2 regions of the Chryseobacterium sp. KBW03 genome follow, and region 1 is predicted to be linked to the other one. Evidence: riboswitches for the same ligand, from Rfam matches in the RefSeq annotation. Region 1 holds a riboswitch; the other holds the start of a gene.
The links. Region 1 has a riboswitch for thiamine pyrophosphate ahead of thiS (sulfur carrier protein ThiS). Riboswitches for the same ligand answer to the same signal wherever they lie in the genome.
Positions count from the first base shown of each region.

Region 2: linked by a shared signal. The riboswitch ahead of pnuC (nicotinamide riboside transporter PnuC) and the one ahead of thiS (sulfur carrier protein ThiS) in region 1 are both predicted to bind thiamine pyrophosphate.

Region 1 covers NZ_QAJO01000011.1:104,250-121,043, reverse strand. The annotation lists gene DBR39_RS19325 (sulfite exporter TauE/SafE family protein) at 1-354, opposite strand, end outside; gene DBR39_RS19320 (FixH family protein) at 345-797, opposite strand; gene ccoG (cytochrome c oxidase accessory protein CcoG) at 808-2,262, opposite strand; gene DBR39_RS19310 (cbb3-type cytochrome c oxidase N-terminal domain-containing protein) at 2,358-3,239, opposite strand; gene DBR39_RS19305 (cbb3-type cytochrome oxidase subunit 3) at 3,249-3,449, opposite strand; gene ccoN (cytochrome-c oxidase, cbb3-type subunit I) at 3,467-5,728, opposite strand; gene ccoS (cbb3-type cytochrome oxidase assembly protein CcoS) at 5,750-5,962, opposite strand; gene DBR39_RS19290 (heavy metal translocating P-type ATPase) at 6,072-8,450, opposite strand; gene DBR39_RS19285 (Crp/Fnr family transcriptional regulator) at 8,540-9,253, shown strand; gene panB (3-methyl-2-oxobutanoate hydroxymethyltransferase) at 9,314-10,129, shown strand; gene DBR39_RS19275 (hypothetical protein) at 10,133-10,450, shown strand; gene DBR39_RS19270 (RluA family pseudouridine synthase) at 10,461-11,138, shown strand; TPP riboswitch at 11,245-11,341, shown strand; gene thiS (sulfur carrier protein ThiS) at 11,399-11,605, shown strand; gene thiC (phosphomethylpyrimidine synthase ThiC) at 11,630-13,441, shown strand; gene DBR39_RS19255 (thiamine phosphate synthase) at 13,438-14,025, shown strand; gene DBR39_RS19250 (hydroxymethylpyrimidine/phosphomethylpyrimidine kinase) at 14,001-14,741, shown strand; gene DBR39_RS19245 (thiamine phosphate synthase) at 14,744-15,358, shown strand; gene DBR39_RS19240 (thiazole synthase) at 15,355-16,131, shown strand; gene thiH (2-iminoacetate synthase ThiH) at 16,141-16,794, shown strand, end outside.
Region 2 covers NZ_QAJO01000003.1:341,756-358,549, forward strand. The annotation lists gene DBR39_RS05415 (TonB-dependent receptor) at 1-900, opposite strand, end outside; gene DBR39_RS05420 (alpha-ketoglutarate-dependent dioxygenase AlkB family protein) at 1,285-1,890, shown strand; gene DBR39_RS05425 (response regulator) at 2,152-3,630, shown strand; gene DBR39_RS05430 (response regulator) at 3,636-7,244, shown strand; gene DBR39_RS05435 (response regulator) at 7,260-7,625, shown strand; gene DBR39_RS05440 (CheR family methyltransferase) at 7,626-8,459, shown strand; gene DBR39_RS05445 (chemotaxis protein CheB) at 8,468-9,037, shown strand; gene DBR39_RS05450 (response regulator) at 9,066-9,437, shown strand; gene DBR39_RS05455 (hypothetical protein) at 9,527-9,826, opposite strand; gene DBR39_RS05460 (hypothetical protein) at 9,882-10,472, opposite strand; TPP riboswitch at 10,585-10,693, shown strand; gene pnuC (nicotinamide riboside transporter PnuC) at 10,719-11,315, shown strand; gene DBR39_RS05470 (hypothetical protein) at 11,302-12,333, shown strand; gene DBR39_RS05475 (RNA polymerase sigma factor) at 12,478-12,972, shown strand; gene DBR39_RS05480 (DUF2321 domain-containing protein) at 13,041-13,793, opposite strand; gene DBR39_RS05485 (FecR family protein) at 13,987-14,799, shown strand; gene DBR39_RS05490 (SusC/RagA family TonB-linked outer membrane protein) at 14,871-16,794, shown strand, end outside.

The DNA.
Region 1 (16,794 bases):
TAAGTTTAATTTAACAGTGTATAGAAACTTAGACAAAAAAGGGATTTTTGAAGCAAAATCTTTTCCTCCAAATGAAAATACAGCCATGATAATCAGCAGGACTCCTGCGGTGATCGTCAGGTATTGCTGAAAGCCTGCCATTTCAAATCCTTGTCCTATAATTCCCAGAAGTGCACCCAATAATGAATAGGTGAAAATTCTTCCGAATTGATAGGTAAGGTTCTGAAGATAAAAATTGGCAGCCTGTTTTTTGGTTAATCCCATCGATAAAGCAATAGGTCCGCACATTCCGATACAGTGAAAACCGGAAGCAAAGCCTAAAGCAATAGCCGATACAATAAGTCCTATTTCCATATCACATCATAATCCATTCTGTAGTCTGTTTTATCTTTGGTCCAGCTCAGTCTTAATGTATAGTTTCCTACTTTTAATACCTGTCCGGGTATTATGAAAGACTGACTGGTGTCAAGCTGTACAGATTTTTTAATATCTAAATTCTGGTCGTCGGTTCTGTTTAAAACAAATTTTACCGTAGTATTTGAGTTGTTATATTCTTTTGGAAAAGTGATTTTAATTCCTTTGGTATCCTGACTGTATACTGGCTTTTCCTGTAAATCATCAGCCTTTTTCTTGGCATCAATCACATCCTGGTACTTCAATTCTTCTTCGTAATAGTTATCGGTTACCATTTCAGAATTCTTCTGCCCGTTCGGGAAAAGAAACAGCATGGATAATATAAAAACTATGAATGCAAATAATGCAATTACAACACCGTGTCCCCAACTAAAGTTCTTCATTTTTTTCTAATTAAAATTGCAGTTTAAATGGCCCTTCAAAATAAGTCTGATATGAATCAATCAATTTACCCTTCATATCATAAACACCAATCGTGATATTCTGTTTAGACAGTTTCATTTCATCTTCCGGGAAGCTGATATTGATTGTTCCTTTTGAAATTTTATCTCTGTCTACCTGAATTTTGCTTGATGCACTATAAGTAATTTCACCATGTGCAGGATCCATTACTTTGATGGTAACTATTTTTTTATCGTTTGTTTTATTAAGGAAAGTATAATTATAGGTATTGGTAATTTTACCGTCTCTTACAAAGAATGTGCTTCCTGCCGGTTTGATGAATTTAGCTTCCATCTCACCACGGCTGTAAAGAAGATATCCCAAGAATCCTACAAGAAGTAAAAGGAATATTGAAAAACCTTTCATTCTTCCTGTAAACTTGAACTGAGTCTGTTGCTCAATTTCGTTTTCAGATGCATATCGAACCAATCCTTTTGGAAGGCCTACTTTTTCCATTACTTCATCACAGGCATCAATACAGGCTGTACAGTTGATACATTCCAATTGCTGTCCGTCTCTGATGTCAATTCCGGTAGGGCATACCACGACACACTGGTGGCAGTCGATACAATCTCCTTTACCAGCTGCTTTACGGTCTTCACCTTTTCTCCATTTTGATCTGTTTTCTCCTCTTTTGAAATCATAGAAAACGTTGATGGTATCTTTGTCAATCAGTACTCCCTGAAGTCTTCCGTAAGGACAAACCAACGTACAAACCTGTTCTCTGAACCACGCAAATACAAAGTAAAATGCCGCCGCAAGAAGAATCATTACTATGAAATTGGTAGGGTGCGTAAATGGTCCTTCACCAACGATTTTAAATACCTGCTCATATCCTACGATATACATAAACATGAAGTGGGTAATGATCAATGAAATGATTACATAAACAGTCCATTTCAAACTTCTCTTCCAGATTTTCTCCGTATTCCATTCCTGTCTGTCCAGCTTCATCTGCTTGTTTCGGTCACCTTCAATCAGATATTCTATTTTACGGAAAATCGATTCCATAAAAATTGTCTGAGGGCAAATCCACCCGCAGAAAATTCTTCCGAACGCAATCGTAAAAACAATAATAAAGATTAAAGAGGCGATAGCACCTAAAGTAAGGATAAAAAAGTCCTGTGGATAGAAAGGCTGTCCAAAAATGAAAAACTCCCTGTCTATAACATTGAATAACAATAATGGGTTACCATTGATCTTGATGAACGGTAACGCAAAATAAATAATTAATAAGAGATAACTTACAATATTTCTATAGTTGGTGTACTTCCCTTTAGGTTTTCTAGGAAATACCCATCTTCTTTTTCCGGATTGCTCCATTGTCCCTATAGAATCTCTGTAAGTCTCAGGGTCCAGAACCTGTCCCTGTCCGCCGCGTACTTCTATTTCTTCTATGTCTGACATATGTAATAGGTTTTAAAAAAGAAAAAACATAATTCGTTACTATTTTAATCTAATAACAAATTATGTTTTTTTCATATGTTTTCTAATTTTTTAAATTATTCTTTTTCCCAATGTGCTTCAGTTCCTTGAGGAGCAGCTCCTCCCTGGGCTGGAGTTATTGGTGGTTGTTCCTGATTAATATGATATACATATGCTGCAATCTTTTCAATCTCTGCACCTGAAACTTCTCCGTTTTTACCGAATGCTCTCATCGCAGGGTTAGTAGGAGAACCATTCCAGTCCATATGGAATACGTTTTTGAATAACGTTTTCTCAGGCTGGTTGATCCAGTAGTTATCAGTAAGGTTTGGTCCGATACCTCCACTACCATCTTCTTTGTGACAAGATGCACAGTTTGTTTTGAATAATTCTTTACCTTCTGCAATATTATCAGCTGAATACTTAGCTGTTTCAATCGTTACAGGAGGCTGAGTTTTTTGGTATTCTTCAATACTAGCCAATTGCTCTTTATATTCTTTTTCATATTCGCTTAACGGGTGAGCGAAGTCTGTGAAAGAATATGCTGCGATATATACAATACAAAAAGCGGTCCCAAAATAGAATAAACCTACCCACCATTTTGGCAATTGGTTATCCAACTCCATGATCCCATCGAAACCGTGGTCAATAAGGATATCTTTTTCTTCAGTTTCAGATTGCTTTTTGAAAGCGGCATCATACATTCTTCTCAAGAAAGGAACTTTCTTTTCAGCTAAGTAAGCTGCTTTCTCTTCCGGAGATAATTTTTTGAATTTATTGTTCTCAATAAGGTCTCCAATAGCACTATGAATATAGGCAAGGATACCAGCGATCACAACTGTTCCCCAGAAGTAAGGCGAAGCTAGGAACGCGTAGCTTTGTACAAACAAATAATAAAAAACTATTAAAAGTCCTATTATTATCAAGATGTTTACGACAACAGGTGTTCTTTGTTTCATAAAAATAGTTTAATTTTTTAAATTAAAATTGTCATCCTCATCATCCCCAAGTGGTGCCTCTTCTTCCTCTTTGTAATATTTTTTAGGCCTGCTAAAAACATAGATTACTAGAGCAACGAAGAACAGCATAAAGAAAATCAGAGCCAACGTCTGGTAAAAACCAGCGTTTTCTGTATTGGATAATATATCTTTAAAGTTCTGAGGAATCATATGAACCTTTTAATGTTTTAGTTATTACTTGCTGTTTTGATTTCCGTTGTTTTGATATCGGTACCTAGTCTCTGAAGATAAGAGATAAGAGCTACAATTTCTTTTTTCTCTAATTCTCCCTGAGGTCTCTTTGCATAAGCCTGCTTAAGGTCATTTGCTTCAGAGAAGATATCTTTTACAATTTTTGCTGACTGGTTATTAGCCCATTTGTCTGCAGAATCGATTTGAGCCTTAGTATAAGGTACATCGAATACATTCTTCATCAGCTTCATTTTGTCTACCATCTTAGTTCTGTCTAAGTCTGTAGCAATTAACCAAGGGTAACGAGGCATGATAGAACCTGCAGAGGTAGATCTTGGGTTATACATGTGTTTGTAATGCCAAGAACTTGGGTTTTTACCACCTTCTCTATGTAAATCCGGACCTGTTCTCTTAGATCCCCATAGGAATGGTCTGTCGTATACGAATTCTCCAGCTTTGGAGTATTGTCCGTTTTTACCATTGAATCTTGTGATCTCATCTCTGAACGGTCTGATCATTTGAGAGTGACAAGCGTTACATCCTTCACGGATATAAATATCTCTACCTTCAAGCTCAAGTGGTGAATAAGGTTTTACCGCAGAAATCGTAGGTACACTTTTCTTAAGAGATAGTGTAGGGATGATTTCAATTGAACTACCGATAGATATAGTGAAGAAAGATAAAATACCTAATAATACCGGAGTTCTTTCCAGCCAAAGGTGAGTACCTTCTCCTTCTTTTCTGTTTTTACTGATGTTTGCCAATGCAGGAGCTTCAGCAGGAACTTCTTTCTGGAATGATCCTTTTCTTACTGTAGCAATTACGTTAACGATCATTAGGATAGATCCTGAGATATAGAATAAACCTCCTACGAATCTCATTTTGAAGTAAGGAATAATTGCCGTTACAGTATCCAACCAGTTTTTCCATAATAATGTTCCGTCTGGGTTGAATTGCTTCCACATTAAACCTTGTGTAAATCCTGAAATATACATTGGTACTGCATAGAAGATAATTCCTAAAGTTCCTAACCAGAAATGCCAGTTAGCTAATTTTACAGACCAAAGTTTTGTTCTCCACATGATGGGTACCAAATAATAGATAACCCCGAATGCCATGAAACCATTCCATCCAAGAGCTCCTAAGTGTACGTGACCGATAACCCAGTCTGTAAAGTGACCAATTTTGTTGATGTTTTTAGTTGCTAAAAGCGGTCCTTCAAACGTTGCCATACCATAACAAGTAACAGCTACTACGAAGAACTTAAGGATAGGATTTTCTCTTACTTTATCCCAAGCTCCTCTTAAGGTAAGAAGACCATTTAACATTCCTCCCCAAGATGGTGCAATAAGCATGATAGAGAACCCTGTTCCTACCGCCTGAGCCCAAGCTGGAAGAGCTGTATACTGAAGGTGGTGAGGACCAGCCCAGATATATACGAAAATTAATGACCAGAAGTGAATAATAGACAGTTTATAAGAGAATACCGGTCTGTCTGCAGCCTTCGGAAGGAAGTAATACATTAAACCAAGTACCGGAGTTGTCAATACGAATGCAACCGCATTGTGTCCGTACCACCACTGTACAATAGCATCTTTTACCCCTGCATACGCTGAATAAGATTTCCAGCCTGTGAAAGATAAAGGTACTTCTAGATTGTTGAAGATGTGAAGCATTGCTACTGCAATCCAGGTACCAATGTAGAACCATATTGCTACATAAAGGTGTCTCACTCTTCTCTTCGAAATAGTCAGGAACATATTGATACCAAAAATGATCCATGAGAATGCGATCAATATGTCGATCGGCCACTCGTGTTCTGCATATTCCTTAGAGGTATTGATCCCCATAAAGAATGTAACGAACGTAGCAACGATCATAAACTGCCAAGTCCAGAAATGTAACCATGACAATGTATCACTGTACATTCTTGTTTTTAATAATCTCTGTAATGAGTAATAAATACCCGTGTAAACAATGTTACAAACAAATGCAAAGATTACCGTGTTGGTGTGCAACATTCTGATTCTACCAAAACCAAATGCACCATGAGTGTTTATTAACCCCTCAATATTACCCGATGCCAAACTTTTAATGGTCGTGTCATCTGTCCCGAAAAAGAATTCAGGTAACTCCGGGTAGAAAAGCATTAATGCCGCCGTAAGCCCGAACGTAAATCCAATGAGACCGAAAACTAAGGTCGCATAAAGGAACGCACGGACAATACTATTGTCATAACTAAACTTTTGTGTTTCCATATCAACTATTCACTATTTTTCTCAATTTTTATTATTTTCTCCTATTTCTTTCTCGTCTTTATCTTTGTTGCCGCTTTCATCATTTTCTTTGACTCTTTCATCATCAAAAAGGATTCTGACAGCTGGAGATTCATCATCTTCAAACTGTCCTTTTCGGGCATACACTATAAATACGACCAAGAAAATCGCAGCTAAAGAAACACTGCAGAGGATCATTAAATATAGAATATCCATTGGACAACAAAATTAACCTATTTTCGGGGTTCAAATTTAGTGAAAAATAATGACATTCATCACGAAATGCCGATTTCAGCTAATTTAAAATCAGTCTAAATAAGGGCCTTTAAGCCTGCTTTTTGAAATATTTCCGACCTAAAATCCAAGTTGAAACTGTAGTAAAGGTAACCACTGTAATCGAACTGATTGGCATAATGATTGCTGCGAACAGCGGATGCATATGCCCTGTAACTGCGTAACTTAAACCAACAATATTGTACAGAAAACTGATTATAAATGTCATTTTCACAATGGTGATAGAGCCTTTACAAACATTCAGATAATTATCAAGGGTGACTACTTTATCACCATTCATGATGACATCAGAGGATGGTGTAAAGCTGTTGGTGTCGTCGGCAATAGCAATCCCTACATTACTCTGTTTTAAAGCTCCGGCATCATTAAGGCCGTCTCCAAGCATTGCCACTTTCATGTGCTGATCCTGAAGGGTTTTAATATAATTCAGTTTGTCTTCCGGGCTCTGGTTAAAGGCCATTCCTTTGTAATTTGGAATAAGCTCTTTAAGCTGGTTTTCTTCTGAGGAATTGTCTCCGCTCAGGATAAATATTTTGTAGTGGGTTAGTTTTGTGAAAAGTTCTTTCAGTTTCGGGCGGTACTCATTTTTAAAGATGAATTTACCTAGATATTCTCCATTTTTACTGATATAAACTGCTGTTTCAAGATTTTTAGGTTCCTGGTTGTTATACCGTGCAGATCCGATTTTATAAAGATTTCCTCTGACGCTGGCTTCATATCCTTTTCCTGAAATTTCAATGAAATTCTCTACCGGGAAATAATCATCGCTTACCTCAATGAACTCATATAACGACTTTGAAAGCGGGTGATTGGAGTTCTTTAATAGTGTTTTAATATTCAAGGAATCAAACTCGTTGATCTCAGATCCGTCGTATTTGATATTTGATTTTTTTCTGTGGGTAATGGTTCCTGTTTTATCAAAAACAATCGTATCAAGTTTCGCGATTTTTTCAATCGTTAAAGTATCTTTTACATAAAATTTATTCCGGCCTAAAATCCTCATAATGTGTCCGAAAGTGAACGGTGCAGATAAGGCAAGCGCACAAGGACATGCGATAATCAGGATGGCTGAAATAACCTGGAACATCGTATTCAAATCAATAAAATACCAATAAGTTCCTGCGACTAAAGCGATGCCTAAAATAATGAATGTGAAATATTTACTGACGTTGTTGGTTAGTGTGTCAAGCCCTGTTTCGTGTTTTTTAAATGCTTCTTTATTCCAAAGTTGAGTTAAGTAACTTTGATCAACATTTTTAATCACTTCAAGCTCTAAAGAAGATCCAACCTGTTTTCCTCCAGCAAAAATTTTATCTCCGGGTTGTTTGCTGATACTTTCGCTTTCTCCGGTGATAAAACTGTTATCAATATTTCCTTCTCCGTTGATCAAAATTCCATCAACAGGGATGATTTCCTGGTTTCTAACTAGAATTCTATCACCAACTTTTATTTCAGACAGTAAAATATTATCCTGTTTTCCTTCGAAATCAACTTTCGTTACGGCAATCGGATAGAAAGATTTGTAATCTCTGTCATAGGAAAGAGCACTGTATGTCCTTTTTTGGAAAATTTTTCCGAGAAGCATGAAGAATAAAAGTCCGCAAAGGGTGTCGAAATATCCTGGACCATAATCTGTTACCACTTCATAAATACTTCTTCCGTATAGAACAAAGATTCCTAAAACAATCGGAACATCAATGTTGACGATCTTATTTTTTAAACCATACCATGCAGATTTATAATAATCAGAAGCTGAGTAAAATACAACGGGTGTCGCCAGAAGGAAAATCAAGGTTCTGAATAAACCTTTATAATGTTCCATCCAATAATCTTCACCTCCAATATACTCTGGAAAAGCAAGGAACATTCCATTACCAAAAGCAAAGGCGGCAATGGCAAATTTTACTAATAAAGATTTGTCGAGATGATCTTCATTTTTATCAGCAGTTTCAAGACTGATAACCGGTTTATACCCTAGGTTGGTTAAAAATTTAGCAAGTTCGCTTAATTTCAGATCGTTATGATTAAATGAGATCTGTAAGGTCTTCCTGGTGAAGTTTACCTGAGAATATTTGATGTCCTTATGTAAAGTATGAAGACTTTCCAATAGCCATATACAAGAAGAACAGTGAATTACAGGGATTTTGAATGTAACAAGACTGGTATTTCCTTCAGAGAAATCAGTGACTTTTTCAAAAATTTCAGGAGTGTCCAGATAATCAAATTGGGTAGAATTTTCATCGTTCGGACGAATTCCTGCCCCTTTATTAAGCTCATAAAAGTTGCTTAAATTATTCGTGTTTAGAATTTCATAAACAGACTTACATCCGTTACAACAGAAAGTCCTTTCATCAAATAAAATTCTCTCTTTTTCTATACCTTGACCACAATGAAAACAGTTCTCGCTCACCACCATAATATATTGAACGACAAAATTATAACAATTTTTTTTGTTTATCGCGTTAAAAAGTTCTATTTTTGTGATAAATATCATATAAAATGCCGCAGGAACAACAGATAGCAATTGAAGAGAGGTTCGCCAAAGTTTTTAATGATAAATCATTTAAGGAAAGACTTTCTAGCGCAGATTTTGAAAAATACATTAATGGCAAGAAAAGACTGAGTTTTCAGAAACATGATACCATTTTCGAGGATGGTGAAACTCCCAAAGGAGTGTTTGTTCTGGAAAAAGGGGCTGCCAAACTTTCGAAATCAGGAGCGTTCGGGAAAGATCAGATTTTAAGATTTATCAAAGAGGGGGATATCATCGGCTATCGTTCTTTGCTTTGCGGGGAAAATTTCCAGGCCAAAGCAGAAGCAATGACGGATATTGAATGTGTTTTCTTACCTGCAGATATCTTTATGTATCTGTTAGAGGTAGATCCACAGCTGTCTTTCGTAATGCTTCAAAAAATCTCATACGAATTAGGTGAATCTTCAAATACCATTACTTTCCTTGCCCAGAAAACGGTAAGAGAAAGACTGGCAGAAATCCTTTTGCTTTTGGAGCAGAAGCTTGGAGTAGATCCTGAAGGGTTTATCAAGATCTCATTGACGAGAGAAGAAATTGCCAATATTATCGGTACGGCTACAGAAAGTGCCATCCGCCTGATCTCAGAATTCAAACAGGATAGCCTGATTGAAGTTGACGGAAGAAATATCAAGATTCTAAACCACGACAAACTCATGAAACTCGGTCACGTAGTTTTATAAAATCATACAAAACTTAAGTCGGCTGAAGGCCGACTTTTTAACTTTTAAAATAGATAAATTATGTCTGTTCACTCTGAAATTAAAAAAGTTACGACTGAAACCTTGCGTAAAATGAAATTCGACAAGGAGAAAATAACAATGCTTACTGCCTATGATTTTACCACAGCAAAGATGGTAGATGCAGGTGGAGTAGATGCTATTTTGATTGGAGACTCTGCAGCGAATGTAATGGCTGGTTTTGAAACTACATTACCCATTACGCTCGATCAAATGATCTATCATGCTCAAAGTGTGGTAAGAGGAACCGACAGAGCTTTGGTGGTAGCAGACTTACCTTTCGGAACTTATCAGAGTAATCCTGAAAAAGCATTGGAATCTGCAGTAAGGATGATGAAGGAAGGAGGAGCACATGCTGTAAAAATTGAAGGGGGAAAAGAAATTTCCAAGTCTATCAAAAAAATTATCAATGCAGGTATCCCGGTAATGGGGCATTTGGGATTAACACCACAATCAATCTATAAATTCGGAACCTATAAAGTAAGAGCTAAAGAAGAAGCAGAAGCTGAAAAACTGATCGCTGATGCACAGCTTTTAGAAGAATTAGGCTGTTTCTCTGTAGTATTAGAAAAAATACCTGCAGAATTAGCGAAAAAGGTTACAGAAAGCATTTCTATTCCTACCATTGGAATAGGGGCCGGAGCAGATTGTGACGGACAGGTTTTGGTATATCATGATATGGTAGGAATGAACAAAGGTTTCAGCCCGAAATTCTTAAGAAGATACCTTGACCTTTACACAGAAATTACAGGAGCGGTTGCTCAATATGTAAAAGATGTGAAAAGTGTAGAGTTTCCAAACGAAAACGAAAGCTATTAATCCATGCAAAATCAACAACAATCTATCCAGGGAATATTATCCATCGCAGCACTGATTTGTCTTGCGATCGGGTGGTTCAATTTATTTTCTCCGGAAATTAATCATTTACTTTCAAGAAAAGTTTTCTATGTCTTGATAGGTGCCAGCTTCTTTATTCAGGCTCCATTGCTTACCAACAAAAACTTTGTTTATGCGATGTATGCTGCAGCAGCTGTTTGTGTAATTGGAGCTTTTATACCGGAAGATTCAAAGCTTTCAGCCGTTAAAACAGTAGGACTTCTGGCGGGGATTATTCTATCATTATCCAATAGAAGAAGGTAGACTGAAAAGTATGAAGGAGCAGATTATATATGAAGACAATCATCTTCTGGTGATCAATAAAAAAGTCGGTCAGCTCGTACAGGGTGATAAAACCGGCGATGAATCACTATTAGAATCCATCAAGAATTTTATAAAAATAAGAGATGCTAAGCCGGGAAATGTTTTTCTCGGCTTGGTTCATCGTATAGACCGTCCTACATCAGGCTTGGTGATCTATGCAAAAACCTCCAAAGCGCTTTCCCGTCTTACCCAGATGGTGAAAAACCGTGAGGTTAAAAAAACGTATTGGGCTGTTGTGGGAAAAGAAATGATTCCACAGAGTCAGAGACTGGTACATTACCTAAAGAAAAACGAAAAGAATAATAAAGCGATCGTCTTTCCTAAAGTTACGGAAGGAGCAAAAGAAGCGATTCTAACTTATCATATTATCAAAACATTAGATAATTATCTGCTTCTTGAGATTGACCTTGAAACCGGGAGACATCATCAGATCCGTGCTCAGTTGTCTAAAACGGGAATTCCTATCAAAGGTGATTTAAAATATGGTGCCCCACGTTCTAATCCTGACGGAGGAATTAATCTTCATGCCAGAAAACTGGAGTTTATTCATCCGGTAACCAAAGAAAACATTGAAATCATAGCTCCCGTTCCGCAGAATGATGCAATTTGGAGAGCTTGTGAAGAATAATGAAGAATGTAAATAAAAAAATAAAAAGTCCATTTCAATTTGAGATGGACTTTTTATTTAATACTATTTCAGATTTTGCCCATTCTAAAAAAATGTCTAACTTCGTCCCATACTTTAGGGGTGTCTGTTATCAACAGACTGAGACTTTACCCTTTGAACCTGATCTGGATCATACCAGCGTAGGGAAAAGTAGGTGACTTTTGCTGTGCATTCTATTGTACAATAATGGCCATTCCTAAAGTATATTTAAAATATTAGGAATGGAACTTATAATCAACCACACCCGAAAAACATTTGATGTACTTCCTGAAACGCTGGAAGCATTATTGGCTATTGAACTACCCGGAAAGAAAAAGGGTATTGCTGTAGCCCTCAACAATCGCATTATTCCGCTGTCGGTCTGGGCGGAAACCATCCTCAACAATAACGATTCAATTTTAATCATTACCGCCACTCAAGGCGGTTAATTCTCATACTTAATACCTATACTTATGGCTCACTCCATTACATGTTCGCCATTTCCGAACTCAAAGAAAATCTATGTTGAAGGAACAATACACCCTATCAATGTAGCAATGCGTGAAATACAGCTTAGCCCTACCAAACTGACCAACGGTGGCTTTGAACATAATGCTCCGGTAACCATTTACGACACTTCAGGTCCTTATACGGATGAAAATGCAGTCATAGATATCCAGAAAGGACTTCCAAGAATCAGAGAACAATGGATTCTGGACAGAAATGATGTGAATATCCTGGATGGGATTACCTCTGAATACGGAAAAGCACGTTTAGCAGATTCACGTCTCGACGAACTGAGGTTTTCTTATGATCATAAGCCTAAAGTTGCACAGGAAGGAAAAGAACTGACCCAGCTTTACTATGCCAAGCAGGGAATCATCACTCCGGAAATGGAATATATAGCGATCAGGGAAAATCAAAGAATAGAACAGCTTGAATCTGTATCAAAAGAAATGGCTTTCCAGCATCCGGGACACAGCTTTGGAGCCAATACTCCGAAAGGAAAAATCACTCCGGAATTTGTGAGAGACGAAATTGCAGCAGGAAGAGCAATTATCCCCAATAATATTAATCACCCGGAAAGTGAACCGATGATCATCGGAAGAAATTTCCTTGTGAAAATCAATGCCAATATCGGAAACAGTGCTGTTTCATCCAGTATTGATGAAGAAGTAGAAAAAGCAGTATGGGCTTGCCGATGGGGAGCAGATACCATTATGGATCTTTCTACCGGGAAAAATATTCACGAAACAAGGGAATGGATCATCCGAAACAGTCCGGTTCCGATTGGTACCGTACCTATTTATCAGGCCCTGGAAAAAGTAAAAGGCGTTCCGGAAGATCTGACATGGGAAATTTTTAGAGATACCCTGATTGAACAGGCAGAACAGGGAGTTTCCTACTTCACCATCCATGCAGGAGTTCTGTTGAGATACATTCATTTAACAGCGAAAAGAGTAACAGGAATTGTTTCCAGAGGAGGATCTATTATGGCGAAATGGTGTCTGTTCCATCATAAAGAAAGTTTCTTATACACTCATTTTGAGGAGATTTGTGAGATCATGAAGAAGTACGATGTTGCTTTCTCTCTTGGAGACGGCCTTCGCCCGGGATCTATTGCAGATGCCAATGATGCAGCTCAGTTTGCAGAACTGGAAACTTTAGGTGAACTGACAAAAATAGCATGGAAGCACAATGTACAGGTGATGATTGAAGGACCTGGACACGTTCCGATGCACATGATCAAAGAAAACATGGAAAAGCAGCTGGAAGAATGCCATGAAGCTCCGTTCTATACCTTAGGGCCTCTAACGACAGATATTGCTCCGGGTTATGATCACATTACTTCCGGAATCGGGGCTGCAATGATCGGTTGGTTTGGCTGTGCGATGCTTTGTTATGTAACACCAAAGGAGCATTTAGGACTTCCAAATAGAGACGATGTAAAAGTGGGGGTTATTACGTATAAACTGGCAGCTCATGCGGCAGACCTTGCAAAAGGACATCCGGGTGCGCAATACAGGGATAATGCATTAAGCAAAGCAAGATTTGAATTCAGATGGGAAGATCAGTTCAACCTTTCATTAGATCCCGAAACAGCAAGAGCTTATCACGATGAAACATTGCCTGCAGAAGGAGCTAAAATTGCGCATTTCTGTTCTATGTGCGGTCCAAAATTCTGTTCAATGAAAATTACTCAGGAAATCCGTGAGTCTGCAGAACAGGGAATGTTTGATAAGTCTCAAGAGTTTATCGAAAAAGGGAAAGAAATTTATATATGATCCTTGTAATCACTTCTGAATTGATTGTTCCGAAAGAAACTGATACTATTAATCAGATGTTTCAGGAAGGGCTTGATTTGCTTCACATCCGTAAACCATGGATCACTCGCAATGAAATGATTGAGTTGATCAGCCAGATTGATAAAAATTTTTATCCACATCTGGTGCTTCATACTCATTATGATCTTGGAAAGGAGTATGATATTTCAAGGTTTCATTTCAGGGAAATTGATCGGAAGGAAGAAACGTATAAACCTTTTGCAATAGAAAATACAATTTCAACTTCAGTACACGATATCACAACATACAATACGTTGGAAAAAGAATGGGAGTATGCTTTCATAAGCCCGTTCTTTCCAAGTATATCCAAAAAAGGATATGGGATAGATTCTACCATAAAAGAAGAAATAAAACACCAGAACAATCCGGATGTAAAATTGATTGCCCTTGGAGGAATTGATCAGGATAATATTCACGAAGCTTTCGAAACAGACATAGATGGAGTCGCTTTATTAGGGGCGATCTGGGAAAGTGAAGAACCCTTAAAAGTATTCAGAAAATGCAGGAACGTCCTTATGCCATGAGTATTGCGGGCTTTGATCCGAGTGGTGGAGCAGGCTTACTATCAGATAGTAAAACCTTTGAACAATCGAAAGTGATGGGACTGGGAGTATGTACAGCTTTGACATTACAAACAGCTTCCAAATGTCTGAGCTTAGAATGGCGTCCCGTGGATGAAGTGGTTGAAGCGATTCAGATGCTGATGGAAAATTATCTCATTTCAGCAGTGAAAATCGGAATTGTGAAAGATGCGGAATTTCTAGGTAAAATTATAAAAGCATTAAAGGCTGGTAACCCTGAAGCAAAAATCGTTTGGGATCCGGTTCTGAAAAGCACGTCCGAATTTACCTTTTTTGACCTTGAAACACTTCCACAGTTGAAGCATATTGTAAACGATATCAGCTTAATGACTCCCAATTACAATGAATATAGGGTTTTAAAAGAAAATAATCTTTTGCCGGATACCAATAAATGTTCATTACTGATCAAAGGAGGACATAGAAAAGACCTTTTGGGAACGGATGTTTTAGTTGAAAACGGTACAGAAACTCTTTTAAAACCAAGTGATGACAATGAGATCTATTTTCCCAAGCATGGTTCGGGCTGTGTTTTAGCTTCAGCCATTACAGCAGAACTGGCGAAGGGTGAAAATAGGGAAACAGCCTGCCGGAAAGGGAAATTATACATCGAAAAATTTTTAAAAAGCAATCCCACTTTACTGGGAACACATTCATCGTAAACATGGAAAAATTACAATACATATCGCAGGGAAATACAATACAGGAACAGGAACTTCATATTCGTAAAGCCCTGGATAACGGAATCAAATGGGTACAGGTCCGATGGAAAAATGCTCCTGAAAACGAATTAATCAACCTCTGTGAAATATCAAAACAGCTTTGCTTTGAATATCAGTCGGTTTGTATCATTAACGATCATGTACAGCTGGCAAAAAAAATAGATGCTGACGGGGTTCACTTGGGATTGAATGACAGCTCTGTCGAAGAAGCAAGATTAATTCTTGGAGAAAATAAGATTATTGGCGGAACAGCAAATACGCTTGAAGATGTGCTTCAAAGGCTCAATGAATCTTGTGACTACATTGGCTTGGGACCATTGAGGTTTACGGCAACCAAAGAAAAGTTAAGTCCTGTTCTTGGATTTGAAGGGTATCAGAAAATCGTTGATGGACTAAGAGAAAAATCAATAGACATTCCCAAAATATTTGCGATAGGCAGCATAGCCCTTGAAGATATTTTGCCCTTGCAACAGATCGGAATCTATGGGGTTTCCGTATCAGGATTGATTACAAAGCAGCCGACCATTATTAATGAATTAAAAAAAGTAATGATATGAACAATCAGAAATTAGAAATAGCAGGAAGAACTTTTGAATCAAGACTGTTTTTAGGAACAGGGAAATTCGGAAGTCTGAGAGATATGGTACAATCTGTCATCGCATCAGAAACCGATATGGTAACTATGGCTCTGAAAAGAATAGATGCCCAGTCTAATGAAGATGATCTGCTCGACTCATTAAGAGAAACCAAGGTTCATCTTCTGCCCAATACTTCCGGAGCGAGAACCGCCAAAGAAGCAGTATTGGCCGCACAATTAGCCAGAGAAGCATTGGAAACAAACTGGGTGAAACTGGAAATCCATCCGGATCCGAAATATTTATTACCAGATCCTATTGAAACTTTATACGCTACCGAAGAACTTGCCAAACTAGGATTTGTCGTGATGCCTTACATTCACGCCGATCCTGTCCTGTGCAAACGTCTTGAAGATGCAGGAACAGCAGTAGTAATGCCTTTGGGAGCACCCATTGGTACCAATAAAGGATTAAGAACCCTGGACTTTCTGGAAATCATCATCAGCCAAAGTAACGTTCCCGTAGTGGTAGACGCAGGAATTGGAGCACCATCAGATGCGGCAAAAGCAATGGAAATGGGAGCGGATGCGGTGTTGGTAAATACAGCAATTGCCGTTGCCGGAAATCCATTGAATATGGCGGCAGCTTTTAAAGAAGGAGTTATTGCCGGAAGAAGAGCCTTTGAGTCTGGATTGGGAGCAATAGCCAACCATGCCGAAGCTTCAAGTCCGCTCACGTCATTTTTATTTGAATAAACCAAAATCATGAAAAGCTTTAAAGATGTTTTTGAAAAATACCAATGGGAGGAGGTAAAGAATAAGCTTGAAAAAGTAAGTCTGCCTGATGTAAGACACAGTCTTCAGAAAAAGAATAAAACGCTTGATGACTTTCTGAATCTTCTTTCACCAGCCGCTTCTCAGGAACTGGAACTGATGGCAAGAATGACGCAGAGGCTTACCCAAAAACGATTTGGGAAAACCATTCAGCTCTATGCTCCGCTGTATCTCAGTAATGAGTGTCAGAATATCTGTACCTATTGCGGATTCAGTCTTGATAACCCATTGAAGAGAAAAACGCTTTCTGATACGGAACTGATGATTGAAGCATCAGTATTGAAATCAATGGGAGTGAATCATGTATTGCTGGTAAGCGGAGAAGCCAATAAAATTGTAGGAGTTCCTTACTTTCAGAATGCTGTCCGTAAATTAAAACCTCATTTTTCCCATATTTCCATTGAAGTTCAGCCATTAATGGAAGAAGAATACAGACTGCTTCATGAGGAAGGAGTACATTCCGTATTGGTTTATCAGGAAACTTACCATCAGGACGTTTACAGAGAATATCATCCGAAAGGTAAAAAATCGAACTTCCACTTCCGGCTGGAAACTCCGGACCGTATAGGAAGTGCAGGGATTCAT
Region 2 (16,794 bases), on a different contig from region 1:
TGCAATAGGCTTATGATAGAAGTTAGGAGCCAGGTTGAATTGAGAACCATTTAACATTCCTGTTTGTGGATTGTATCTTCTTCCATAAGTATCAAATTGCTGCAGCGTTGCTACATTCGCTCCGGTTGCTGAAGATCTTCTGGTGTCGTGTACCTGAGGTGCTCCGGTTGCAATTAAATTGAACGCATGCTTTTCATTAGGCTTAAATCCTGTTGAGAAAAACCAAGAATAGCCTTCTCCTTTTGTTCCGTTGATGTAGCCATCACCCTGCCAGCGGGAAAGTAATACTGTGGTTCCCCATTTGTTCTTTAATCCGGAAGAGTACATTGCTGATATTCTGGAGTAGTTGTCGTTTCCAACTTCTCCCTTAATCATTGCTTTTTGCTCAGAATCGGTAGCTTTGGTTACAATATTGATGGTTCCTCCTACAGAAGGAACTACAAATTTAGAAGCACCCAAACCTCTCTGGATCTGAATATTGCTCGCGATATCTGCCAATCCCGTCCAGTTGGACCAGTATACGGTACCTCCCTGCATGTCGTTAACCGGCTGTCCGTTGATAATAACCGCAATGTTGGCACCATCAAATCCTCTCATGTTGATTCTGCTGTCTCCAAATCCTCCACCTACTTTGGTAACGTATACGGATGGGGTAGACTTCATAATCTCAGGAAATTCTCTATTTCCTAACTTCTCCTGAATTTCTGCTGCCTTAATGTTGGAAACTGCAACAGGAGTTTTTCTCTCTTTGGCTGTTTGGGAAAGGTTTCTACCTACCAACATAACCTCATCAATAGATTTTGATTTTTCTAATGAATCCTTTGTACTCTGTCCATAATATATGGCGGCCGTAGGTAATACAAGCGCTATAAAAAGTCGCTTTTTAAAAGTAATGCTCATGAAATAAACTAGCGTGTTTGATTTTAAGGCTGCAAAGATGAAAATTTATTTTTTAATAAAGTATTAAATCTTCATTACGTGACTTCATACAGCGCGTGAAACGAGTATTGCCACTCATTTTTTTGAGTGTGTTAATTATTTCAGATCTTTAGTTTACAATTTGTTATAAAAAAGAAATCTGTTTAAATACATAAAATAATTATATAGCTCTTATGAAATTTATCATGGCTTACTTTTTCCCTGAAAGGTTTTATTGCTTGGTTTATTTTGTATCAATTTTAATATATTTGTAGATATTATTTGTATCAATTTTGTTTTCTGAGACAGCATACGATTTTCAGGAAGCAACTGGAAGATAGTAAAGTATTAAAAAATTAGAAAAATATGACCCAGCTCAGCTTGTTCGATTCAGAAGAATTATATGAATTTCCAAAGGACCTTCTGGAGTATAGAGAGCATTTTTTGAGCAGGGAAGAAGCGGATCAGCTTAGGGCTCATCTGCTGGAAACCGCTCCATGGAAACAACGTACCCAGAAAATGTATGACAAAATGGTTTTGACACCACGTTTAACAGCATGGTATGGAGATCCAGAAAATACTTATCCTTTGGGTGATGGTGAACTGGATACTCATTCCTTGACTCCGGAACTACTTTCCTTAAAACAAAGAATAGAACAAACCTTTGGGTATCAGTTCAATTCTGTATTGCTTAATCTTTACCGGGATCACAATGATTCTGTTGCCTGGCATCGGGACAAGGAAAGCAGATATGGAAACCGCCCGGTGATTGCATCGGTAAGTTTGGGACAGACAAGAAACTTTGATTTCCGGAAAAAAGATCATCATCAGAGTAAATACAGCCTGCCTCTTCCCCATGGTTCATTATTGATTATGAAAGGAGATTTACAGGAAAACTGGGAACACCGGATTGCCAAATCTGTGACCTCTATGAAAGAGCGTATCAATCTGACATTTAGACTACTTCGTTGACCCATTTCTGGATGAAAATCCTTTTGCTAAAACTTTTCTTTGACATTTCATCCTGTATTAGTACTGCAGCAATTAATGATACAGAAATTAAAGCTTTCAAAAAGATATAGTACCGTTACAAAACATAATTTTTCCTTGTTTCAACCATAAAATGTGGTATGGAATGTATAATCATAATCCTTTAAAAGTTACTGTTTTTTCAAATATTGTGAGTATTTTTGAACCTAAAATACCAGTATTTAATTATTGATTTTAATTTCTATGATTTTAATTGTTGATGACAACCAAAGTAATCTTTATTCACTACAAAAATTACTTGAATCAAAAAACTTCCAAGTAGAAACAGCCAGCTCAGGAGAAGAGGCTCTTGGTAAAGCTCTAAAAAATGACTATGCCCTGATTATTTTAGACGTTCAAATGCCAGATATGGATGGTTTTGAAGTTGCCGAAACATTGGCAGATTATAGTAAAACGAAGGAGGTTCCTATTATATTTTTATCCGCCGTTAATACAGATAAAAAATTTATAACACGTGGTTATGCTTCCGGCGCCAAAGACTATGTAACCAAGCCTGTAGATCCTGAAATCCTTTTACTTAAAGTAAAAACTTTCTATAATCTTCAGGAGCAGAATATAGCCATGAAAAAGACCCAGCAGAATCTTGAATTAGAGGTGAAGGGAAGGCGGGAGTCTCAGGTTACGATGAAGTCTCAGATAGATCACTTTCATTTAATGCTGGAATCTCTTCCTCAGATTGCATTCACATTCAATGAAGCAGGAATCATTGATTTTGTTAATGGTAAATGGTATCAGTACTCTGATACTGAACAGAATTTCCCAGAAACACATCCTGACGATCATGATATCAAGGAGGAATTTGAGCGATGCAGGAAAAAAGGAAAGGCTCTCGAATTAGAAATTAGAATTAAAAACGTGATTTCCGGTCATTACCGGTATCATTTGTTGAGAGTAACTCCTGTATATTATGATGAAGACCGTATTAAGAACTGGGTTGGAACTTTTACTGATATTGATGATCAGAAAAAAGTGGAAAAAGAAAAAGATGAATTTTTAAGCATTGCAAGCCATGAGTTGAAAACACCTTTAACCAGTATTAAAGCATACGTTCAGTTATTGGAAAGAAAATTAAAACTAGATAAAGACAGTCCTGAAGCAGGATTTGTGACGAAAGTTCAGGGACAGATTGAGAAGCTGAATACACTGATTACAGATCTGCTGGATGTTTCCAAGATCGAAAATGGAAAACTGAAAATCAATAAAAAGCAGGTTAATCTGGAAAAAGTTATCAGTAACGCCATTGAAACGATACTGCAGACCCATGATGAAGGTAAAGTCAAAATTGAACGCCACGGAATCAAACCAGATATTTTAATCCCATTAGACGAAATCCGTATAGAGCAGGTACTGATTAATTTTCTGACCAATGCAATTAAATATTCTCCCCATAACAATCAGGTGATTGTTACCACCTTTGTAGATGAAGAAGCACAGGAGGTCAGAGTTAATGTAACTGATTTCGGTATTGGAATCCCTGATTTTAAACAGGATGCCGTATTTAAAAAATTCTATCGGGTAGAAGAATCTTCACTGCAGTTCCAGGGAATGGGGATTGGATTGTTTATCTGCTCTGAAATCATCAAACAGCATCATGGAAGTGTTGGCGTTTCCAGTATCTTAGATGAAGGTTCTACTTTTTATTTCACATTACCCCTAAATTAATTTGCATGCCGAAAAAAATTATAAGAAATCTTCAGTTTGGAGTAGGTCTTTCCCTTTTGATTTTAATAGCAAGTTCACTGGCTTCATATTGGAGTATCCAGAATCAGATGAATCATCGCGAAAGTCTTTCAAAAAGCAGACGTTCTGTGACAGCAGTGAAAGATGTGCTGGTAGCATTACTGGATGCAGAAACAGGTAACAGAGGGTATCAGCTGACCGGAAGAGAGGATTTTCTGGAGCCATACAAACGTGGTCTGAGAGAATATCCTAAAGCTTTGATACGTGCAGAATCATTAGGAATTCAGGATAAAAATCAATTGGAGAGACTTGCTGGCTTAAAAACAGCAGTTAATCAGGTGATGGAGAACCTGAAGCAATTGGTTGAAAATAGACGCAGAGGCATCATAATGACTCAGCAGCAGATCGTTACTGGTAAAGCGTATATGGATCAGTGCAGGAAAGCGGTAAATGATTTTGTACAATATGAAGAAAGCCAGTTGGACATTAAAAACAAAGACTTAAACCGTTCATCCGGTACAACTGTTCTTTTTATTATTTTTTCCGCCTTGGCCGCAGTAGTCGTGACGATTTTCTTCTATATCAAAATGAGAGCGGATCTTATTCGAAGAGATAAGCTGGAAAAAATGCTTAAGGAAAAAGATCAGGAGATGACACGGCGTGTAAGTGCCATTCAAAAAATTGCAAATAGAGTTGCGAATGGCGATTACAATGAAAAAGTTGTAGATAATGCACAGGACGACCTGGGAGATCTTGTAGATTCTCTTAATCATATGACAGAATCTCTTAAAATCTCTTTTGATAAAATTAATAAAAGTGACTGGCGGCAGAAAGGTCTTGCCTTGTTGAATGAATCCCTGGTAGGAAATAAGTCGGTAGAAGAAGTTTCCAATAAAGCGTTAAAACAATTGATTGAATACGGAAACTGTATCAATGGTTCATTATATCTGTACGACGAAGGGATCCTAAAGCTTAATAAAGCATTCGGGCTGGAAGCTAATATGAAAAAGACTTTTGAACCCGGAGAAGGAATGGTAGGACAAGCCTTTATTAATTCTAAAACTAAGGTTTATAATAACCTACATGAAGATGATTTTGTAGTAACCTTTGCCAGCAGCACTATTAAAATATACGGAATTATACTGATTCCTATTTTTGCAGATGGACATGCAATTGGAGTTTTGGAGCTGGGTTCAACTTCTAATTTTGATGAAGACAGAATCAGCTATTTTAAAGAATGCGCTGTCAATGTAGGAATTGCGCTGAATGCTGCAAAAGGAAGAGAAAAAGAACAGCAGCTATTGGAAGAAACTCAGGCACAGTCTGAAGAATTGCAGGTTCAGCATTCTGAACTGGAAAATCTGAATACTGAACTGGAAGCACAAACACAAAAACTCCAGGCTTCAGAAGAGGAATTGAAAGTACAGCAGGAAGAGCTGATGCAGGCAAATGCTGAACTCGAAGAACGTTCAAGATTATTGGAAGAAAAAAACCATTTGATCGCGGAGCGTAATAACGAAATTCAGAAAAAAGTAGAGGAGCTGGCCTTAAGTACAAAATATAAGTCCGAATTCCTGGCTAATATGTCCCATGAATTGCGTACCCCTCTGAATTCTATTCTTCTTCTGTCAAGGTTGATGGCAGAAAATCCGGATGAAAATCTCAACGAAGATCAGGTGGAATCCGCAAAAGTGATTCAAAGCTCGGGGACCAGTTTATTAACTCTGATTGATGAAATTCTGGATTTAGCGAAAATAGAATCCGGTAAAATGACCCTGGAATATCAGGATGTGATCATAGAAGAAGTGGTAACAGATTTAAAGAGCCTTTTCAATCCCGTATTTCAGGAGAAAGCTCTTCCATTTAATATTCAGATCGATCAAAATGTGCAGGCCGTTATTGAAAGTGACCGTCTCCGAATCGATCAGGTATTGAGAAATTTATTGTCTAATGCTTTAAAATTTACAACAAAAGGAAGCATTGATTTACATATCAGAAAACATTCTGAAAAACCTGACTTTATTATATTCTTAGTAAAAGATACCGGTGTTGGGATCGCAGAGGAGAAGCAAAAAATTATCTTTGAAGCATTCCAGCAGGCTGACGGATCTACCAAAAGGAAATTTGGAGGTACTGGCTTAGGACTTTCAATAAGCCGTGAAATTGCAAGACTTCTGGGAGGAGAGCTGGTTCTGCAAAGTGAATTGAACAAGGGAAGTGAGTTTAGTTTTGTCATTCCTGTACATGCTGTCACTGAAATTGTTCATTCTGAAACAGATCAGGATCTGGTAGAGATTATACGTGAAGATGTTGAAGAAATTCAGAATATTCTCGATGAGGGCGAAAGACCGGTGGTTCAGCTGAACATATTGGATATTCCTGAAGATGTAGCGGACGACAGAGATCATATTAAGGAGGGAGACAAGGTTATTTTGATTATAGAAGATGATGTTAATTTTGCAAAAGCCTTGTTAAAGTTTGCCCATTTACAAAATTACAAAGGTATTGTTGTGGTAAGAGGAGACCATGGTTTGTCAGCAGCTCAGCAGTATCGTCCACATGCAATTTTACTGGATGTTCAACTTCCTGTAAAAGACGGCTGGGAAGTAATGGATGAGTTGAAATCTGACTCTGCTACCAAACATATTCCAGTCCACATGATGTCTGTTCTGCATCTTCAAAAAGAAAGTCTTATGAAAGGTGCCGTTGATTTTATCAATAAGCCGGTAGCACTGGATAAAATGACAGATGTATTCAGAAAAATTGAAAATGCATTAGAAAAAGGACCTCAGAAGGTTCTTATCGTTGAAGAGAATGCCAAACATGCCAGTGCATTATCCTATTTCTTGAGCAATTTTAATATTTCTTTGTCCGTAGAACACAATGTGGAAGATAGTGTAAAAGCATTGACTTCTGATCTTGTTGACTGCGTTATTCTGGATATTGGGAACTCAAAAGGAAACGAATACCACGTAATAGAATCAATCAAAAGTTATGAAGGGCTGGAGAATCTTCCTATCATTATTTTTACAGAGCATAATTTATCGAAGGAAGAAGAACTGAAAATAAAACAATATGCAGATTCTATTGTTGTAAAAACGGCACATTCCTATCAAAGAATTTTAGATGAAGTAGGTTTATTCTTACATTTGGTGGAAGAAAAAAACAATGCATCTGAAAGCACCGTAAGTAAGGCCCTGGGATCTTTAACAGAAGTATTGAGCGGAAAAAAAGTACTTATCACAGATGATGATGTACGGAATATCTTCTCTTTAACAAAAGCCCTGGAAAAATATAAAGTAGATGTGATTGTAGCCATGGATGGGAAGCATGCCCTTCAGCAGATTCAGCAGAATCCTGATGTAGATGTTATTTTAATGGATATGATGATGCCTGAAATGGATGGATATGAAACTATCAGGGAAATCAGAAAAATGCCCGCATTCAAAAGGCTGCCTATTATAGCTATTACGGCCAAATCGATGATTGGAGAACGTGAAAAATGTATTACCGCCGGAGCTTCAGATTATATCTCAAAACCTGTAGATATAGATCAGTTATTATCTCTCCTTCGCGTTTGGTTATATGAAAGTTAAACAGATAAAATTCTGATGAATAAGAAAATTTTAATTGTGGATGATGATCCACGTAATATATTTGCATTGAAACTCACTCTCAAGGCCCGTGGATATGCCGTTGAGACCAGTACAATGGCTCAGGAAGCTTTTGATATTCTGATGTCAGACCAAAAGTTTTCTGCTGTTCTTATGGACATGATGATGCCGGGAATAGATGGATATGAAGCGGTCAGAATGATAAGACGTACCCCAGAGATCAAGGATATTCCTGTCATTGCGGTTACTGCACAGGCGATGCCTGAAGACCGTCAGAAATGTATAGAGGTAGGAGCTGATGACTATGTCTCAAAGCCTATTGATGTAGATCTTTTAATAACAGCAATAGAAAAACTTTTATAGATGCTGGAACCAAGTATCATAAAAGATCAGGAAGTAGAATATCTGATCAATGATGTCTATGAGACGTATGGCTACGACTTTTCTGGCTATAGCAAGGCTTCGTTTAAAAGAAGGGTAAACAGGATATGCCTGTTGGACAGGTTTACCAGCTTTGCAGAGCTTAGATATACCATCATGAATGATCGCGAATATTTGAAACGCTTTGTGGAAGAAGTGACTGTAAACGTTACAGAAATGTTCAGAGATCCTTCTTTTTTTAAAACGTTGCGGGAAAAGATATTACCACAGTTGGGCACCTATCCTTTGATCAGAATATGGATTGCGGGCTGCTCAACAGGAGAAGAAGCTTATTCTATAGCGATTCTGTTGAAAGAAGCCGGTCTTTATCATAAATGCCTGATTTATGGTACTGATCTGAATCCTTCTGTTCTGGAAACTGCAAGAACCGGTGTTTTCCCTTTGCAGCAGATGAAACTGTATTCCGAAAATTATATGCTTTCAGGTGGGGTTAAAGATTTTTCTGACTACTATACTGCGAACTATGATAGTGTAAGATTTGATAAAAGCTTACAGGAAAAACTGATTTTATCTACCCACAATTTGGTGTCAGACAGCTCTTTTAACAGTTTTCAGCTGATCATATGCAGAAATGTCCTTATCTATTTTGAAAGAGAACTGCAGGAAAGAGTATTCCGTCTTTTTGACAACAGTCTCGAGAATCTGGGTTTTCTCGCTCTTGGGGCCAAAGAAACACTTAGGTTTTCTACTATTGATAAAAATTATCATCAGGTCGAAGACCAGAAAATATGGAAAAAACTTGATCACCATTTATAACAACAGCCATGAAATTACAAACGAACATAGAATTGATTGTCATCGGAGGATCAGCAGGAAGTTTACAGGTTATTATTGAGATGGTTAAAAAACTTGATGATGCTGTGAATATCCCTATTGTTCTTGTAGTTCACCGTAAAGCTCAATCAGGAGATGTTTTACGAACCCTGTTGCAGCAGTTTACGAAGATATCCGTTATAGAAGTTGAAGATAAAACCGAAATCCGTGACCGTGCCCTATATATTGTTCCTGCGGATTATCATTTGTTGTTTGAAGATAAGAAAAATATGTCATTGGACAGCTCAGAAAAGATGAACTATTCCCGTCCTTCAATAGATGTTACCTTCAGGTCAGCAGCTGAAATTTATGAAGAAAATATGATCGGGATACTTTTATCAGGAGCCAATGCGGATGGAGTGGAAGGACTGAGCTATATTAAAAAAAACAAAGGGCAGGTCTGGATTCAGGATCCTGAAACGGCAGAGGTGGAATATATGCCCAGACATGCTATAGAAAAGATTGATTATGATTTAATTATCAGACCTGATAGTTTAGCAGATTACATCAATCAATTGTAATATTTCTGAATAGAATAATCTAAATAATATGAGTAAAAAGAAAATTTTAATTTTTGATGATGATACGGCTATTTTAGAAGTGATTACCATCATATTTGAAGAAAATGGCTATGAGGTCAAAATCTCAGAAACATCACATGATATTCTTGAGAGAGTAGCAGAATATAAGCCTGATGTTATTCTTATGGATAACTGGATTCCAAGAATCGGAGGAGTGGAAGCGACAAAACTTCTCAAAAGCACTGAAGAATTTAAGCATATTCCGGTGATTTATGTTACCGCAAATAATGATATTGTTGCTTTGGCAGCAGAAGCTCAGGCAGATGATTATGTATCAAAACCTTTTAATCTTGATGATCTTGAGGAAAAGGTAGCAAAACATATAAAAGAACAGGCATAAATACCAGATATTTTGGTCTTTAGCCGATGACTGGAAAATGAAAATCTCTCAAAATTTTGAGAGATTTTTTTATGTAAAATAGAATGATCTTATTGATTTTTCCTGAGAATTTCCAATGCGCTGACGATCTGGGATTTTGTTAAAGAATAGGTATTCACTTTATAAATCAAAGAGTGTAATAAATTATAAAGTTCCGGGTTTCCCATTGTAAAATCTGAGAATGTTTTGACCAGAATTGTTTTTTTTGAAATGATGTTTTGCGCAATCATATACTCAAAACTAAGATCAATATCAATATTTAATTCTTGCCTTACGGTTAAATTGAAATACTCATCAATCAGATATTTATCTGTTATTGGATTTAATATTGTAGTTTTAGTTTCATCCATAACGTTGTCATTACACTTTAAAATACAAATTTTATACCGTGTAAAATAAAAACATTTATTCTTGAGATAGATTATTTTTAAAATGAGTGATAAAGTCGTCTGCAGTGGGAATATTTTCCAGATTCTTTTTAATTTTTTCCAAAAGATCATTGAATGATGCTTCTCCATTTAAAACCTTCAATGAATATTCGAATGGATATAAAGAAATAACACCCCCATTATTGTTATACTTCAGAGTCATGAATCTTAAAGGATATTCCGGGGTTTTGTCCCTGTACAATTTAAATCCTAATTCATGGACCATATAGTATGAAAATGCTACTGTTAACATAAGCCCAATCTGCTTATCATCCTGATCAAATGATTTACAGTACTCATAAAACCCAGGTTCTTCAGTAACGGCTTTATCTATATTGCAGGGATGGTAGATAGGATTTTCTATAGCCGGTATTATTTTATTATCGATGAAAAAACTATTTAACATTCTGAAAGAGCCGTCAACCAGAAAATCATCTGATAAAATCTGATCTTCAGTATATCTGTTGTTAAAATATTCATCTGTATATATTCCATCGATTCTGGGATTTTCAGACGGCTGATTGGCTGTATTTTTATTTTTTGAAAAAATCTTTTTGAAGAAGTTCATGGGGTACAGTTTCTATAATGTATTGCTTGACAAATATAAAAATTATTGATAATCAATTGAGATTATTATTTTCCCGTGTTGTTTTCTTTTTCCGGAAAAAAGCTGCACCTTTGCCCCAACAATGGGGTGCCGCAGATAACAGTGGCTGAGATGATACCCAGGAATGTACTTCCACACCTGATCTGGATAATACCAGCGTAGGGATTGCTTATTTATCATCTCATCATTTGATTTCTAAAGATTAATATGATGCAGGACATTTTAAAACAAATTACCTTACCGGAAGGGTTCGGAGTCTTATTTTCAGTAATTCAGGTCTTACTGGCTCGTAAAAACAATGTCAACAACTATCTTTTCGGAATTGCCGGTATTCTGCTTACTTTGTATGTGATGCTTACATCAAAACTGTATGCTGAATTTACATTAAACCTTTATTATTTGGTCATGAGCATCTATGGATGGCTGTATTGGAAATTCGGGAAGCAAAAATCTGAAATGGAAATCTCTTTTACGTCAACTGTTGAAAAATGGATTACCGGAGGAATTGTCCTGGGAACCTTTAGCTTATTCTGGTTCTTTCTCACCCATTTCACTGACTCAGATGTTCCCATTTGGGATTCTTTGGTAAGTGCTTTCGCATGGGCAGGAATGTGGCTGATGGCAAGACGAAAAATTGAAAACTGGGTGATACTGAACGTTAGTAATATTATTTCCATCCCCTTAATGATTCATAAAGAATTATATCTCTACGCTGTTTTGACATCATTTTTGTTTTTAGTAGCCATTTCCGGATATCTGGAATGGCAGAAAATTATTAAATCTAAAGCTCATGCTCAGTACTAAAGACATCAGAAAGGAACTTCATGGCGCCTCTAGAATTTCTGACAAGGTGATACAGCATATTCACGAAGAAGGATGGCTTAAGATCTGGGTGCCCAAAAAATATGGAGGCTTAGGGTATCGTTTTGAAGAAGGACTGAAAGCATTATTTGACTGGGCTAAAACCGATGGAAGCTTTGGCTGGATGCTGACACTTTGTGCCGGGGCCAATTATTTTTCCAGAAATATCAACCCTGAAGTGGCTCAATTACTGTTTACTCATTCTAAAACATGTTTTGGGGGAAGCGGAATGGTAGGCGGAACTGCAGAAAAACAAAGTGATAACACGTACCTTATTAATGGATTATGGAATTTTGCAACAGGCGCACCTCATCTGACCCATTTTACACTCAATGCCAGCATTACAGAAAATGGAAAACCAATAACGGATGATGACGGTAACGAGATTATTCGCTCGTTCATCGTTCCGAAACAACACGCTGTAATCATCCCCAATTGGAAATCTATGGGAATGAAAGCCAGCGGGACCTATTCTTTTACGATTAAAAATGTTCTGGTAAGCGAGGACTACAGTTTTGTTTATGATACTTTTTTCACGAATGATATTCTGGACAGCATTCCGTTTCGGGTTTTTGCTGATTTGACACTTTTGGTCAATTATCTGGGGATCGCTTCTCATTTTATTGAAGAAGCAGAAACTATTCGTCCTCAGATCAATTTCAAAAGTTTTGCAGAGTCCATTGAAAAGCATTTGGAAAAAGTATTAAGTATTTCCAGAAATGTTGAAACTGCGCTCAATGATAACAAGGCAATTCCGGCAGATCAACAAAACGAAATTCATAGCTATGGGGTAGAGCTGGTTCAGCAATTATCCCATCAGATACTTAAGATATACACACAGCTGGGAATCCGGGCAACAGCTACAGATTCTGCAGTGTATCAGGTGTTCTGTGATTATTTTACGGCGGCGATGCATTCCAATTTCAGACCTTCAATCGATGATTTAAATGTATCCTTTTGAGATAAATCTTTAGTAATGATTACAATGTAAACTGCTTTCAGCTCAATATGGTCAGGAATTTAAACTTAATATAACGTTAATATGATTGACATAGCTTTTGGATACTTTTGCATCATTGTTTTGAGTTCAAAGACGTTTTAAAAGATGGATCATTTTAAAGAAATATATTCCGGTTATAAGCACAGGGTGTATTTTTTTGTGGCGAAATACCTTTCAGAAGAAGAGGATATTGAAGAAATTGTTCAGGATATTTTTATGCATGTCTGGAAATATCTATCCAAAACCCATTCACCTTCAGAAATTGAAGCACTCATCTTTAAATCTGCCAAACAGGAAATCTCCAATTTCTACCGCAAAAGAAAAATGATCTTCGTTCCTTTTGAAAACTCCCCGGAAAGCCAGGATGAAGAAACCTCAGAAATCGAAAAACAAACCCAGCAGGAAGATCAGCTAAAAAAGATAGAAAGTCTTTTAGAACAGGTTCCTGAAAGAAGCCGTGATTTTTTCATCAAAAATAAAATCCAGAACCTCAGCCTTTTTACGATCGCTCAGGAAAATGATATTTCCAAAACCGCCGTTGAAAAACATGTCAATAAGGTGTTGAAGTTTCTGAGGGCGAATTTGAATCTTTGGTTTTAATTCTTCTTCTTACATAAATAAACTCATCAATCCCCTCCCCGAATATTTGAAAAGTTATAGAGCAATTATTAATGACCTTTTGGAACAATTTTTACTTTTACTTTCATTTCGCTTGAGCTGCTATTCAAGTCATTTTCCATTCCTCGAGGATTCGAAATATAACCTTCGGGATCATATACAAAACAATACAATAATTTGCAGTTTGGATGAGTTTTATATTTTGCAATATCAATTATTAATTGTTCTCCCAATTGTTTAGCTTTTAGAGTATTTCTTGTTTTTTTTATTTCAATGACGATTTGTTGATCTTTTAATAAAAAATCTGAACGAGTAGAACTTCCTGCATAACTAGGGTTCCATTCTTCAGTTCGAATATCTTCATAATAGATACGTAGAAGGGAGTGTAGTAAATCTTGAGCATCATATTCATCTTTTATATCTAAAGTTGGACGATCATCATATCTTTGGCGCATTTGCTTAGCTACTAAATGGAATTTATCAAAAATTGTTTCCAATAAAATAATATCATCTTTATCTGATTTTATAATATTTGTTGAAATTGTCTTTGTTTTTGATCTCCATGGGAAATCTTTTCCACAATATTTACAAATATCAGGAACAGGAGTGGATATACTTGTAAGATCAATAACCCCAGCAGTATGATAATCACCCTGAATGTCTTGATTGCAATTCGGACAACTTTTAAAAGTTAATTCACCACATATAGTACAGAATTTTTCATTAAACTCTGGACTTCGATAATATGAATCATTAACTCCATGTCCATTTTTGCAAACTAAATAAGCATCATATTTACCCATAATTCAAATTTGTAATTAAATTACTGTTAAAATTTAAATATACATATTTTCCATAAACAAAATAAATCTAAACAAGTCATCTCTTTACTTTAACACAACATCAACCAATATGAACAAATCATTAAATCAAAAAACTTAGGTTGACGATTGTACACTTCCTGCGTATTCTCTATTAAAGATCAAATAGGAGCGTATGGATTTCAAAAATCAGTGGAAATTGGTCAAAGACGAAAATCGGAAAATGAAGGATTCGGCAGATCAGCGAATCTGGAACGGGCTTGAAAGTAAAATAAAATCCAGAAATAGTACAAAACGAATTTTATGGGCTGCTGCCGTTCTTTTGCCTTTATTTACCATGATGACCTTGTTTTTTACTGGAAATGAAATGAACTCTTCAGGCCATCAGCAAATGGTTTTCAGAACAGAAAAGATTCAAAAAGAATTTACACTCTCCGACGGAAGTATTATTACATTGGAACCGGAAAGCGAACTGAAACTGACTGAAAATTTCGGAAAGAAAACCAGAAATGTTTCTTTTAAAGGAAAAGCATTTTTCAGTGTTGCTAAAAATAAAGCGCTGCCGTTTATTATTGATGCCAATGGATTTAAAGTAAAAGTCTTAGGAACCAAATTTTTGCTCGATCAGAGATCCGAAGATAAAAAAGTCTATCTTAAAGAAGGAAAAGTGAAAATAGATTATAAAGGGCATACTACATTCCTTTTACCCAAAGAAACCTGGCTTGCTGATAAAGACGGAACTGAAAAACATTTCTATGATCAGGATGTTGTAAGAACATTTGATTTTAATGAAATGAAATTCGGGCAGGCGATTTCCCAATTGGAGAAGACCTACAATATTTCTATAACCTATCCTCAGCATTATAAAGAGAATATTATAGATGGAGACATTACAGGGGATTTGGGTAAAGTGATTAAAACAATAGGGTTTCCTTTTAATCTGAAAACAAGAAAAGAATCAGAAAATCATATCATTTTAGAAAAATAATGCACCAGTAATTGGGGTTACCGATGCATTGAATATAAATCAGTCAAATAACAACTAATTTCAGCAAAGCTATGAAAAAAACAACAATTAGCATGATGTTGTTGGGTCTTTTGTGTGCGCCACACTTTTCCTTCGCAGAGGCTAACAAATGTTTTCAACAGTCCGTCAATCAACGGAAAACGCCTTTAATTAAAATTTTTGAAAAACTTTCAAAAGAGCATGACGTAAAATTCTTTTATTCGGTTTCAGACCTGAAAGATATCCAGGTAGATGAATCTCAGGTTAACTATCAATCGCTGTCAGCATCTTTAGATTATCTGAAGAAGAATGTCGGCCTGGATTTTAATGTAGATCAAAAAACAGTGACGGTTCGTCTCAATGCGAGAGCGATTGCAAAAATTCAGAGAACCAACGCTCAGCAGTCTGGAGAGTATTTGAATCCAATTAAAGACACTGCAAAATCCAGAGAAAAAAACATTGATGAGGTTGTTTTGGTCGGTTATGGAAAGCAGAGTAAGAAAAACAATTCGGGTTCTATTTCTTCTATTGATGAGAAGCAGATGAAAGGAGTGGCTTCCAGCAACTTTGGAGACATTATCGCAGGAAAGGCAACCGGAGTTCAGATCACTCAGGCGAATGCAAGTCCGGGAAGTTCGCCCTCGATAAGAGTAAGAGGGATAGGAACTTTAACCGCAGGGTCTAATCCTTTGATCGTTGTAGACGGACTTCCTTTAACCGAAGGTTCCAATCTGAATGCGATTGATCCTAATTCTATTGCCAAAATTGATATCTTAAAAGATGCCGCTTCTGCCGCAATTTATGGTTCCAGAGGAGCCAATGGAGTAATTATCATTGAAACTAAACAGGGAAAGAAAGGGAGAATGGCCGTTTCTTTCGATTCCTATTACGGAATGCAGATGAGAAGCGATAATGTGAAATTGGTCAACGCTTATGATATGGCCACTTTTCTGAAAGAAGCCAGAGATAATAATTACCTTTCTAAAGGCAGCAACAGAAGCGTTTCCGATAATAATGCGACAAGAATAAGCAAGGGAGCTTCTTTAAGAGAATTGATTCCTGATTATTTGGCTCCTTATCTAGCAAAACAACCGGGACTCACAGATACCGATTGGCTGAATACCGTGATGAAACCTGCGCCCATCAGCCAGACTTCACTGAATATTACCGGAGGAAGCGATAAAAGTAAGTATGCTTTTACAATGAGCTATTTTAAGCAAAAAGGATTGGTGATCGGGACAGATTATGAGAAATTTTCCACCAGTATTAATCTTTCTACAGAGCTTACAGATAAATGGAAAGTAGGAGTAACAATGACGCCGTCTTATGCAACGGGAACCATCAATGCTGCAGAAAATTCAAGAAGCTATAATCCTCTGCAGATGGCTACGGCAATGTATCCATTCTTTAAGCCCTACAATGATGACGGAAGTCTTGGCATTTCCCAGCAGATCTTAGGAAATACAGCTACTGATGGAGCCTTGGTAGAAAATCCTGTTGCCGTTCAGGAAATGACAAACAGGAAATATACTTTATTTAAAACATTCGGAAATATTTTTACTGAGCTTGAGGTGTTGAAAGGTCTGAAATACCGATTGTCTATAGGCGGAGATTACACCAATTACGAATATAATTTCTTCGATCCTTCTACAGTAGGAGCTTACAGAGCAGCAGCTCCGGATGTTACGTTTGCCAACAGAACTGAATATATCCGCAAGAATTATTTAATTGAAAACCTGCTTTCATTTGATAAAAAGTGGGGTTCTCACAGAGTGGATGCCATTTTGGGACAGTCTTTTCAGCAGGAAGATAATACCCAGCTTTTAACTGAAGCCACTGCATTTCCTGATAACAGCATCCGGAATATTGCAGGCGGAACCTCATTTAAAAATACATTAACTCAATACAAATGGCGGTTGATGTCTTATTTTACCAGGGTTAATTACACCTTCGATAATAAGTATAATCTGATGGCCT